One region of the Pseudomonas sp. NPDC089396 genome, then DNA from elsewhere that is predicted to be linked to it. Evidence: predicted binding sites of a transcription regulator. Region 1 holds the regulator's gene; the other holds the start of a gene.
The links. The regulator sigma-54, encoded in region 1, starts transcription at its own class of promoters, with help from an activator protein. The targets are predictions, from matches to a motif close to ANTGGCATNNANNTTGCTNT.
Positions count from the first base shown of each region.

Region 2: a site for sigma-54 is predicted at 4,868-4,887, ahead of nirB (nitrite reductase large subunit NirB). Genes of this name have one in related genera too.

Region 1 covers NZ_JBIVIC010000002.1:306,990-313,227, forward strand. The annotation lists gene ACIPZB_RS04400 (hypothetical protein) at 27-488, shown strand; gene ACIPZB_RS04405 (superoxide dismutase) at 490-1,101, shown strand; gene ACIPZB_RS04410 (ZIP family metal transporter) at 1,113-2,006, shown strand; gene ACIPZB_RS04415 (HPr family phosphocarrier protein) at 2,130-2,402, opposite strand; gene rapZ (RNase adapter RapZ) at 2,423-3,277, opposite strand; gene ptsN (PTS IIA-like nitrogen regulatory protein PtsN) at 3,280-3,744, opposite strand; gene hpf (ribosome hibernation-promoting factor, HPF/YfiA family) at 3,757-4,065, opposite strand; gene ACIPZB_RS04435 (RNA polymerase factor sigma-54) at 4,144-5,637, opposite strand; gene lptB (LPS export ABC transporter ATP-binding protein) at 5,812-6,238, opposite strand, start outside.
Region 2 covers NZ_JBIVIC010000011.1:145,220-151,457, forward strand. The annotation lists gene ACIPZB_RS20325 (FKBP-type peptidyl-prolyl cis-trans isomerase) at 1-527, opposite strand, end outside; gene pcaQ (pca operon transcription factor PcaQ) at 759-1,691, opposite strand; gene nirD (nitrite reductase small subunit NirD) at 1,832-2,194, opposite strand; gene nirB (nitrite reductase large subunit NirB) at 2,194-4,746, opposite strand; gene ACIPZB_RS20345 (molybdopterin-dependent oxidoreductase) at 5,048-6,238, opposite strand, start outside.

The DNA of each region.
Region 1 (6,238 bases):
CCGCGTCAGCGCTCAGGAGATACGCCATGCAGCACTGGAAACGCACCACGCAAGCTGCCAACCGCCTGTTCGAACAGGGCGAGCTGGTGGACGCCCGGGAACATTACCTGCAAGCCCTGGCCCTGGCTCAGGTGTTGTTCGAGCGCTGGCATGACGTCGACGAAGCGGTGGCGGCCTTCGTCATCGCCCACCACAACCTGGCCGACCTGCACCTGCGCCTGAACCAGCCGCATGAAAGCGCCGACTACCTATGTGCTGCGCACCAGCGTTTGCTGCAGGCCAGCCAGGAGCCGCGTCTGTCGCAGGCACTGCGTGATGCAGCGCTGCGCCACAGCGGGCGCACCTACACCGAGTTGCTCAGTTTCATCGCCGAGTACGGCCAGTACCCGCGTACCGAGCGCTTGCTCAACCGCCAAACCCCGGGGGGCAGCGAACTGGCCACCCAGGGTGAAGCGGCACCCCGAACCCCCGTCTACGGAATCCATTGACATGCCCTATACCTTGCCTGCGTTGCCCTATGCCTACAACGCGCTGGAACCGCACATCGATACCCAGACCATGGAGATCCACCACACCAAGCATCACCAGACCTACGTCAATGGCCTGAACGCGGCCGTCGAGGGGACCGAATGGGCCGAGTGGCCGGTCGAGAAGCTGGTCGGTGCGGTCAAGCAATTGCCGGAAAAGCTGCAAGGCGCGGTGATCAATCATGGTGGCGGCCATGCCAACCATTCGCTGTTCTGGACCGTCATGTCAGCGCAGGGCGGCGGTCAGCCGCAGGGGCAGCTGGCCAAGGCCATCGAGGCCGAGCTGGGTGGTTTTGAAGCGTTCAAGGATGCCTTCACCAAGGCCGCCCTGACCCGGTTCGGCAGTGGTTGGACCTGGCTGAGCGTCACCCCGCAAAAGTCGCTGGTGGTGGAAAGCAGCGGCAACCAGGACAGCCCCTTGATGCACGGTAATACGCCGATTGTTGGCCTTGATGTCTGGGAGCATGCCTACTACCTGAAGTACCAGAACCGTCGCCCGGAATACATCGGCGCCTTCTACAACGTCATCGACTGGGCGCAAGTGGAACGTCGTTACCTCGAAGCCCTGAAGTGAGTCGATCCGGTATGCGCTCGGAGGTGATGTCTGTCAGTAGTGTGCGCCTGTTCCGGTTGGCAATAGGCACGCTGCTGCTATTGGTCGGCACGGCCCTGCTGGTGGCGCGAGGTATTGCCTGGCTGGACCTGGAGCCGCGCATGCTGCGCGCCCTCGAGGGTGGCGCACTGTGTGCGCTGGGTACGGCGCTGGGTGCGGTACCGGTGTTGGTGATTCGCAACATGCCGGTGGCCCTGGCCGATACCTTGTTGGGTTTCGGTGCCGGCGTGATGCTGGCGGCCACCGCGTTTTCCTTGATCATTCCGGGGCTCGACGCTGCGCGGTCAATCGGTTTCAGCCCGTGGGGCGCGGGTGGCTTGATCAGCTTCGGCTTGCTGTTCGGAGCGTTGTGCCTGTTCGCCGTTGATTTGAAGGTGTCGGGCGCATCGCCCGAGGCGCTGGTGGGTAACGATCGGCAACCCGTGATTGCAGCGCGGATCTGGCTGTTCGTGATCGCCATCATTGCCCACAACATTCCCGAAGGCATGGCCATCGGCGTATCGGCCGGTGGTGGCATGGCCGATGCCGACAGTCTGGCGATGGGCATTGCCTTGCAGGATGTACCCGAGGGACTGGTGATTGCGCTGGTGCTGGCGGGGGCGGGCATGCCGCGGTTCAAGGCGTTTCTGATCGGGGCCGCGTCTGGCCTGGTGGAGCCGTTGGCGGCGGTGCTGTGTGCCTGGCTGGTGAATTTTGCCGAGATGCTGCTGCCGTTGGGCCTGGCTTGTGCAGCGGGGGCGATGCTGTTGGTGGTGACACAGGAGATCATCCCCGAGTCACGTAGCAATGGGCATCACCGGTTGGCCAGCCTGGGGCTGTGCATCGGCTTTTGCCTGATGATGGTGATGGATACGGCGATGTCTTGAGTTGGCTTTACTGGCCTTATCGCCGGCAAGCCGGCTCCCACAGGGTCAGGCAGCGCCTGCGATTCCTGTGGGAGCCGGCTTGCCGGCGATAGAGCCAGTGCAGTCAGCCAGGATGCGAGCGAGTTACTCGCCTTCGTCGAAATAGTTGTTGATCAACGCCACCAGCGCTTCCAGCGCTTCGTTGTCCTGCTCCCCCTCGGTATGCAGGTGCACCTGGGTGCCTTTGCCCGCCGCCAGCATCATCACGGCCATGATGCTCTTGCCGTCCACCAGCTTGTCTGGCGCACGCCCCACCCGCACCTGGCAAGGGAAGCGCCCGGCCACGCCAACGAACTTGGCTGCCGCCCGGGCATGCAGCCCCAGCTTGTTGATGATGGTGATTTCGCGGGCGGGCATCGTGGGGCGGATCCTGTGGGCTAGAGGTCGCGGTGGCGGACCTGGACGTTTTTCAGAGACTGCTGCAGCAACTTCCCAAGGCGTTCGGTGATATAGACCGAACGGTGGTGACCGCCAGTGCAGCCAATGGCGATGGTGACATAAGCGCGGTTGCTGGCAGCGAAGCGTGGCAGCCATTTGAGCAGATAGCTGGAAATGTCGGTGAACATTTCCTCGACGTCCGGCTGAGCGGCGAGGTAGTCGATGACCGGCTGTTCGAGGCCGGAGTGCTCGCGTAGCTCGGGCTTCCAGTACGGGTTGGGCAGGCAGCGTACATCGAACACCAGGTCGGCATCGACCGGCATACCGCGCTTGAAACCGAACGACTCGACCAGGAAAGCGGTGCCTGGCTCGGGTTGATTGAGCAGGCGCAGCTTGATCGTGTCGCGCAGTTGATAGAGGTTGAGGCTGGTGGTATCGATTTTCAGGTCGGCGAGATCGGAGATCGGCCCCAGCAGCTCGCTTTCCACGCGGATCGCTTCGGCCAGCGAGCGGTCGGCGTTGGTCAGCGGATGGCGACGGCGGGTTTCGGAGAAGCGCTTGAGCAGCGTTTCTTCGTCGGCATCGAGAAACAGCACATCACACTGGATATGGCGGCCGCGGGCTTCGGAAAGCAGCTCGGGGAAGCGTGACAGATGGCTGGGCAGGTTGCGCGCATCGATCGAGACGGCCACTTTCGGTTGCAGCAGCTCGGTGTTGATCAACGCATTCTCCGCCAGTTGCGGCAGCAAGCCGGCCGGCAGGTTGTCGATGACGTAAAAGCCGTTGTCTTCCAGCACATCGAGGGCGGTACTCTTGCCGGAGCCGGACCGGCCGCTGACGATGATCAGGCGCATGTTCAGTGCTCGTTCTGTGCGTCCAGGACAACCTGGAACAGGGCCTCGCTGCTGTGGGCGGCACGCAGGCGCTCGCGAACTTCCTTGCGGTCGAGCATGCTGGCGATCTGGCGCAGCAGTTCCAGATGGGCATCAGTAGCAGCCTCCGGCACCAGCAGGACGAACAACAGATCGACCGGCGCGCCATCGATGGCGTCATAGTCGATCGGAGCATCCAGGTGCAGCAGGGCGCTGACGGGTGAAGAACACCCTTCAAGCCGGCAGTGGGGAATGGCGATGCCATTGCCGAAGCCAGTGGAGCCAAGCTTTTCCCGCGCGATCAGCTTTTCGAAGACGTCTTGCATCTCCAGCTCGGGTACTTGTTCGGCAATCAGGTTGGCGACCTTTTCAAGGGCGCGCTTCTTACTGCCGCCCGGCACGTTCACCAGGGAACGGCCGGGGGTCAGGATAGTTTCAAGTCGGATCATGGATGAGGGGGATCAGCGGGCGGCTGCACCTTGCAGCAAGCTTTGCTGTTTTTCCTTGTGTTTTTTCAGTTGGCGGTCGAGCTTGTCGGCCAAGGCGTCGATCGCTGCATACATGTCTTCGTGTTCTGCGTTGGCAACCACTTCGCCGCCGGGAATCTGCAGGGTCGCTTCGACCTTCTGCTGCAGCTTCTCGACTTTCATGATGACCTGCACGTTGGTGATCTTGTCGAAGTGACTCTCCACCCTGGCGAGCTTTTCCAGCACGTAATCGCGTAGCGGCTGGGTGACTTCTACATGCTGTCCACTGATATTGACTTGCATACAGCTTCTCCTTTGTTGCCCGTGCATAAAGAGGCAGGTATTGCACCTGCCCCACAAACGCTGTGGCACACCCAGGGGCTACATCAGTCGCTTGCGCTCGCTCGACGGTGCGATGCCGAGGGACTCGCGGTACTTGGCGACGGTGCGACGGGCTACCTGGATGCCTTGTGCCTCCAGTAAACCAGCGATCTTGCTGTCACTCAATGGCTTTTTCTGATTTTCCGCCGCAACCAGTTTCTTGATGATCGCGCGGATCGCCGTGGACGAGCATTCTCCGCCCTCGGCGGTGCTGACGTGGCTCGAGAAAAAGTATTTCAGCTCGTAGATGCCGCGAGGTGTGTGCATGTATTTCTGCGTGGTGACCCGCGAAATGGTCGACTCGTGCATGCCTACCGCTTCGGCGATATCGTGCAGTACCAGCGGCTTCATCGCTTCGTCACCGTGGTCGAGGAAACCACGCTGGTGCTCGACGATCTGGGTGGCCACCTTCATCAGGGTTTCATTGCGGCTCTGCAGGCTCTTGATGAACCAGCGTGCCTCCTGAAGCTGGTTGCGCATGAAGGTGTTGTCGGCGCTGGTGTCGGCGCGGCGGACGAAGCCGGCATACTGCGGGTTGACCCGCAGGCGCGGGATCGCTTCCTGGTTCAGTTCGACCAGCCAGCGCTCGCTGTCCTTGCGCACGATCACATCGGGCACCACGTATTCAGGTTCGCTGGACTCGATCTGCGAACCCGGGCGCGGGTTGAGGCTCTGCACCAGCTCGATCACCTGACGCAGCTCGTCTTCCTTGAGCTTCATGCGGCGCATCAGCTGGCTGTAGTCGCGGCTGCCGAGCAGGTCGATGAAATCGCTGACCAGGCGCTGGGCTTCGCTCATCCAGGGTGTGCTGGAGGGCAGTTGGCGCAGTTGCAGCAGCAGGCATTCGCCGAGGCAGCGGGCGCCGACGCCGGCAGGTTCGAACTGCTGGATGCGGTGCAGCACAGCTTCGATCTCGTCGAGTTCGATATCCAGTTCCGGGTCGAAGCCTGCGCAAATCTCTTCGAGCGTGTCTTCCAGGTAGCCCTGGCCGTTGATGCTGTCGATCAGGGTGACGGCGATCAGGCGATCGGTATCGGACATCGGTGCCAGGTTCAGTTGCCACAGCAGGTGGCTCTGCAGGCTCTCGCCGGCCGATGTGCGGGTGGTGAAGTCCCACTCGTCGTCATCGTTGCTCGGCAGGCTGCTGGCGCTGGTCTGGTAGATGTCTTCCCAGGCGGTATCGACCGGAAGCTCGTTGGGGATTCGCTCGTTCCACTCACCGTCCTCCAGGTTTTCGGCACTGCTGGAGCTTTCCTGGAAGCTGTTGTCCTGGACTTCGGTAACCGGCTTGTTTTCGGCGTTGTCCGCCATCGGGTCGCTGTTGTCGAAGTCTTCGCCGTCTTCCTGGCGTTCGAGCATCGGATTGGACTCCAGCGCTTCCTGGATTTCCTGCTGCAGGTCCAGGGTGGAAAGCTGGAGTAGGCGGATGGCCTGTTGCAACTGAGGAGTCATCGTCAGTTGCTGGCCCATTTTTAGGACGAGCGATGGTTTCATGGCTGGGGCTAAATACCTTGTTCGCCGGCGCGCATGCGCCATCCACTACATGAGGGCGCCGGAGCGCCTAATTCAAGCAAGTTTTATGCCTTAAATTGTAGCGTTTGCCTAGAGCACTGTAACAACTTAAGCCCCGTCAGGAGCGGTTTGCCAGTGCTCCAGGCACATCTGGGCTCAGAGTCGGAACTCGTGACCCAGGTAAACTTCCTTGACCAGGTCGTTGGCCAGGATGGTCTCGGCATCGCCCTCGGCGATCAGTTGGCCATCGTTGACGATGTAGGCGGTTTCACAGATGTCCAGGGTCTCGCGAACGTTGTGGTCGGTGATCAGCACACCGATGCCCTTGGCCTTGAGGTGGTAGATGATCTGCTTGATGTCGCCAACGGAAATCGGGTCGACGCCGGCAAAGGGTTCGTCCAGCAGGATGAACTTCGGTGCGGTCGCCAGTGCGCGGGCAATCTCGACGCGGCGGCGTTCGCCACCGGACAGGCTCATGCCGAGGTTGTCGCGGATATGGCTGATATGGAACTCCTGCAGCAAGCTTTCCAGCTCCTTGCGCCGGCCGTCACGGTCGATGTCCTTGCGCGTTTCGAGGATCGCC
Region 2 (6,238 bases), on a different contig from region 1:
CCGCTGACTGGCAGGTCGATCGGGCTGCCGCGCTCGACCGAGCTGTCGAACACCTTGCCGTCGATGAGCTTGCCTTCGTAGTGGACAGTGACCACATCGGTCGGCTTGGGCTGTGGGCCGTCGGCTTTCTTGACCACTTCATACTGCAAGCCCGAGGCGGTGGTGACCACGCCTGCCTTCTTGGCGTTTTCTTCGAGGAATTTCTTACCGGCGCTGGCCGCTTCTTCGCTGGCCTTGGCCAGGCGCTCCTCGGCGCGCTTCTGCAGCGAGGTGAAGGCCTCTACCAGCTCTTCGTCCTTGATGCGTTGTTCTTTCTTGCCAACGGCGTCTTCGATACCGAGAGCGACGGCTTTGGAATCAAGGTCTTCCATGCCTTCCTGAGCCAGGCTCTTGCCCATGTTCAGGCCGATACCGTAGGAGGCTTTCTGTGCCGGAGTCTTCAGCTCGGGGCTGCTGGCTTGTTGATCACAGCCAGCCAGTACCAGGCCTACCAGGGCAACCGCAGCCGCCAAACGATGCTGTTTCATGCTATTTCCTTGTTCATGCGCCATGTGGGCAATCAGGGTAAAGCCGCGAGCTTATCAGGCGGCCATTACCAATGGCTACCGGCATAAGAGCGGGTTCTGGTAAGGAAGTTCAGTGCTTAAAAGGTAATTCATCCACAAAACACAGCCATTGGCCAGTATTGACCCTTCATCGCGGTTTCGCTCGAAAATTATGGCGATTAATGTCGGGAAGTTCTGAGCGCGGGCAGCTGATCAGGGATAGACATCGTTGCGATACTGCTCCGCGACCTCGCGCAGCACCTCGCATACCCACTGCCCCGGCAGGCTTTGCGGCAAGGCGGCATTGCGGCAGATACCCACCGAACCGCCCGGTTCGCGTACACCCAGGTCAAGCTCGGCCAACTCGCCACGGCGCAAATCGAGCAACACGGCATCGCGCGGTGCTACCCACACCCCATCACTGCCCAGCAGATAGCGCCGGCTCAACGCCAGCGACAAGGTCTCCAGGCGCTGCGCCGGCATCTGGATGCCGCACTGCACGAACAGGCTGTCGGCGTGCTGGCGTATGGTGGTGCCCGACGGTGGCAGCACCAGGGGATAGCGGCTCACCTGCGCCCGCTCCACCGGCACCTTCGCCAGTAGGGGGTGCCCGGGGCGAACCACCAGGGCCATCGACTCGCTGTACAGGTGCTCGAACGACAAGCCCTGGATCTGCGGGCTGTCGGTCATGCGCCCGACCACCAGCTCCAGCTCTCCCAGGTGCAGTTGCCCGAGCAGCTGTGCACTGACACCGGTGACCACGCTGATCACCAGCGCTTCATGGCGTTGGTGCAGGCGGCACAGGACTTCCGGCATCAGCAGGCCCTCGACCGTGGACAACACGCCAATGCGTACCTGCGACGGCGCCCGCGCTTCGCCACGCAAGCTGCTCACGCCATCGCGCAGGGCCTGCACGCTGGGCCCGGCATAGCGCATGAAGCGGCTACCGGCGGATGTCAGCACCACACCCTGGCGACTGCGTTCGAACAAGCGCGCCTCGAGCAGGTCTTCAAGCTCTTTGAGGGTCTTGGAGATGGCTGGCTGGCTGATGGACAGGATGTCGGCCGCCCTGGCCAGGCTGCCCTGCCGGGCAATCTCCAGGAAACACAACAGGTGGCGGTACTTGATGCGGGTGTCGAGGTTCATGCCGGCAAGCTTAACCCATTGATGTTGTCTGTACCGGCCTCATCGCCGGCAAGCCGGCTCCCACAGGGACATCACTGCCTTGAGAACAGTGGAGTACCTGTGGGAGCCGGCTTGCCGGCGATGGGGCCTGCGCAGTTGCATCAGGCCACCGCCAGCTCCACAGCCTCCCCGTTCATCCGCACCGGCCAAACCCGCAGCTGCTGCCCGGCATCTTCCAGACACTTCCCGCTCTGCAGACTGAAGTGCTGCTTGTACAGCGGCGCCGCCACCACCAACTCACCCTGCACGCTGCCGACCAACCCACGGCCAATGATGTTGGCCCCTGAACGCGGATCGCGGTTGTCCACCGCATACAGGCTCTGCTCCAGCCCCGGCAGGTAGAACAGTGCCACCTGGGCACCCTTGAGCCACACCACCACACCCGAGTCGGCCACCAGGTCATTTGCCTGGCACACCGCTTGCCAGTTCGCGTGGGTTTTCACAGCAGCATTGGAAATGTTCATCACACAGCCTCCTCGACAGTGGGGATCAGGTGCAGGGGTACAGCAGGCCGGCGCTGTTCGCGCTCACGAACAAAATGCACATCCGGGTCGGCGCGCCGGTCGTTGACGAAGGTACGAAAGCGCTTGAGCTTCTCAGGGTCGTTGAGGGCATTGGCCCACTCGCATTCATACTGGTCGACCACATGCTGCATCTGCGTTTCCAGCTCGGCCGCCAGGCCCAGGCTGTCGTCGAGGATCACCTGCTTGAGGTAATCCAGACCGCCCTCCAGGCTTTCGCGCCACACCGAAGTGCGCTGCAGCTTGTCAGCGGTACGGATGTAGAACATCAGCACACGGTCGATCAGGCGCACCAGGGTTTCATCGTCAAGGTCAGTGGCGAACAGCTCGGCGTGGCGCGGGCGCATGCCGCCGTTACCGCAGATGTACAGGTTCCAGCCCTTGTCGGTGGCGATCACGCCAATGTCCTTGCTTTGCGCCTCGGCGCACTCGCGGGTACAGCCGGAAACCGCGAACTTGAGCTTGTGCGGACTGCGCAGGCCCTTGTAGCGGTCCTCCAGGCGCAGGGCCATGCCGACGCTGTCCTGCACGCCGTAGCGGCACCAGGTGCTGCCCACGCACGACTTCACCGTGCGGGTCGACTTGCCATAGGCGTGGCCCGTCTCGAAACCGGCTTCGATCAGCTCGCCCCAGATCAGCGGCAGCTCGTGCAACTGGGCGCCGAACAGGTCGATGCGCTGGCCGCCGGTGATCTTGGTGTAGAGGTCGTATTTCTTGGCCACCTGGCCGATCACGATCAGCTTGTCGGGGGTGATTTCGCCACCGGGGATGCGCGGCACCACCGAGTAGGTGCCGTTCTTCTGCATGTTGGCCATGAAGGTGTCGTTGGTGTCCTGCAGCGGCACCAGCGCCGGGTCCATGATCGGCTGGTTCCAGCACGACGCGAGGATCGAGCCCACCGCCGGCTTGCAGATGTCGCAGCCGACATGGCCCTTGCCGTGGCGTTCGAGCAGCTCGTTGAAGGTACGAATGCCCTCGACCCGCACCAGGCCGTAAAGCGCCTGGCGGGTGTAGGCGAAGTGCTCGCAGAGGCTTTTGTCCACGGTCACGCCCCGGGCCGTCAGTTCATGCTCGAAGACCTGCTTGAGCAACGCCGCGCAACCGCCGCAACCGGTGGCCGCCTTGGTGCAGCCCTTGACTGCGGCCAAGTCGCCACAGCCACCGTCGATGGCAGCGCACACCGCCCCTTTGCTGACGTTGTGGCACGAGCAGATGGTCGCGCTGTCCGGCAGCGCATCGGCGCCCAGGGTCGGCGCACCGCCGCTTTGCGGCAGGATCAGGGCGGCCGGATCGGCTGGCAGGGCGATGCCGTTCTGGGCGTACTGCAGCAGCGTGTCGTAATAGCTGTTGTCGCCGACCAGCACGGCGCCCAGTACGTGCTTGCCGCTGGCATCCACCACCAGACGGCGATAAGCGGCATTGGCTTCGTCGATGAAGCGGTAGCTGCGCGAGCCGGGCGTGGCACCGTGGGCGTCGCCAATGGAGCCGACATCCACGCCCAACAGTTTGAGCTTGGTCGACATGTCGGCCCCGGTGAATGGCTCGGCCGCCTCGCCTGACAGCAGCGCCGCCAGGTTGCGCGCCATGCTGTAACCGGGAGCCACCAGGCCGAACACACTGCCATTCCACGAGGCGCACTCGCCGATGGCGAAGATGCGTGGGTCGCTGGTGCGGCAATGGTTGTCGATGACCACGCCACCGCGTGCGGCGATTTCCAGGCCACAGGCTCGGCCCAGGGCGTCCTGCGGGCGGATGCCGGCAGAGAACACGATCAGATCGGTTTCCAGGTGTTCGCCGCCGTCGAAGTTCATGCGGTAGCGGTAGTCTTCGCCGGCACTGATTGACTGGGTGGCCCGCGACAGGTGCACGCCTACGCCGAGGGCTTCGATCTGTGCCTTGAGCGCCGCGCCACCCTCGCCGTCCAGTTGCACCGGCATCAGCCGTGGGGCGAACTCCACCACGTGTGCTTCCAGGCCAAGCGACTTGAGGGCATTGGCCGCCTCCAGGCCCAACAGGCCGCCACCGACCACCACGCCACGGCGAGCCTCGCTGGCCGCGGCGCGAATCCCATCGAGGTCGTCGAGGGTGCGGTAGACCAGGCGGGCATTGCCGCTGGAGCCTTCGATCGGTGGCACGAACGGGTACGAGCCGGTGGCCAGGATCAAGTGGTCGTAGTCGTAGCGGCCCTGGGGGCTGACCACCTGGCAATGCTCGCGGTCGATTTCCAGCACCGCTTCAGCGAGGTGCAGGTGCACGCCATTGGCCCCGTAGAAGCCCTGCTTGCACAGGGCCAGGGTTTCGGCACAGCTGCCGCCGAAGTACTCCGACAGGTGCACGCGGTCATAGGCGCGCTGGCGTTCTTCGCCGAATACCCGCACCTCGAAGCGCGCCAGCGCGCCGCGTTCGACCAGTTGCTCGACGCAATGGTGGCCGACCATGCCGTTGCCGACGATGATCAGTCGCTCTCGTTGCCCGCTGCTCGCTGTTGCCTTCATATGCCGATCCTCGATCAAAAAAAAAGCGCCTGGAGCCGAAGCTCCAGGCGCCTTTGCCTGTATTCATCACGGTGTGCCCGGGTTGATCGCCGTTGACCAAGGGGGCTGGTTGTAGGGGGATGTAGCAGGGACTGTGCCAGTTGTGTTGTGGGGGCCGGCCCTATCGCCGGCAAGCCGGCTCCCACAGGGGATCGCGCAGTACTCAAGGGCAGTGCTGTAACGGTAGGAGCTGGCTTGCCAGCGATGGGGCCAGCCCAGACAACGCACATTCAAGGTGCAGGGCTCCCCATCCTGGGGCACTTCAGTACACATCGCGCCGATAACGCTTGGCCTTGCTCAGCGTATCCATGTAGGCATCGGCATCCACGCCCCCGTGCTCGGCAATGATCTCGCGCAGCGCCGCATCCACATCCTTGGCCATGCGCTGGGCATCGCCACACACATAGAAGCAGGCCCCCGCCTCCAACCACTGCCACACCTCTGCGCCCTGCTCACGCAGGCGCTGCTGCACGTAGATCTTCTCGGCCTGGTCACGGGAAAATGCCGTGTCCAGCCGCAAATGCCCCGACGCCTGCCAGGCCTGCAACTGCTCCCGATAATAGAAATCAGTGGCCGCGTACTGCTCGCCGAAGAACAGCCAGTTGCCCCCTGTCGCCCCCCGCGCCTCACGCTCTTCGAGGAAGGCCCGGAACGGCGCGATGCCGGTGCCAGGCCCCACCATGATCACCGGCGCGCTGTCGTCTTCGGGCAGGCGAAAATGCTTCGACACTTGCGGGAAGATCGCCACCTCAAGCGCACGATCCGCAAGAAAGCTCGAACACACCCCTTTGCGCTCGCCATAGCGCACAGTGGAAACGGTCAGGTGCACTTGCTGCGGGTGAGCCCGCGGGCTGGAACTGATCGAATACAGACGCGGCTGCAAGGGCTTGAGCAGGGCAAGCCAGGCGGCCAGCGGCAGCTGCTGGGGGAACGCGCGCAGTACATCGACCAGTTGCCGGCCCCACAACCACGCCTGCAACTGTGCCTTGCACTCCGGTTGCAACAGGCGTTGCAGATCGCCGGCCTGCGCGCTGAAGGCCTGCAATTGCTGCGGGGTCACCTTGGCGATTTCCAGGTGCGTTTGCAGGGCGATGGCCAGCGGCATTGCAGGCTCGCCCTTGAGTTCGACAATGGTCTGGCCGTCGAGCTGCATCAGGGTCAGCAGCTCTTCGACCAACGCCGGGCAGTTGCGCGGCCACACGCCAAGGGCGTCACCGGCTGCATAGCTGAACCCGCTGCCGGACAAGTCGAATACCAGTTGACGGGTCTCCTTGCTGGCGCCTGGCCCATTGAGCACGCGGTTTTCCAGCAGACGGGCGGTGAAGGGACGTTGCCTGCTGTAGCGGACGGCAGGCTCGCCGGCAGGTGCCGTGGCGGCGGCCGCGCCCAGCGCGGGCAGCAAGGCATCGAGCCAGGTGGCGAAAGCCGCATCATAATCCGGCTCGCAATCGAC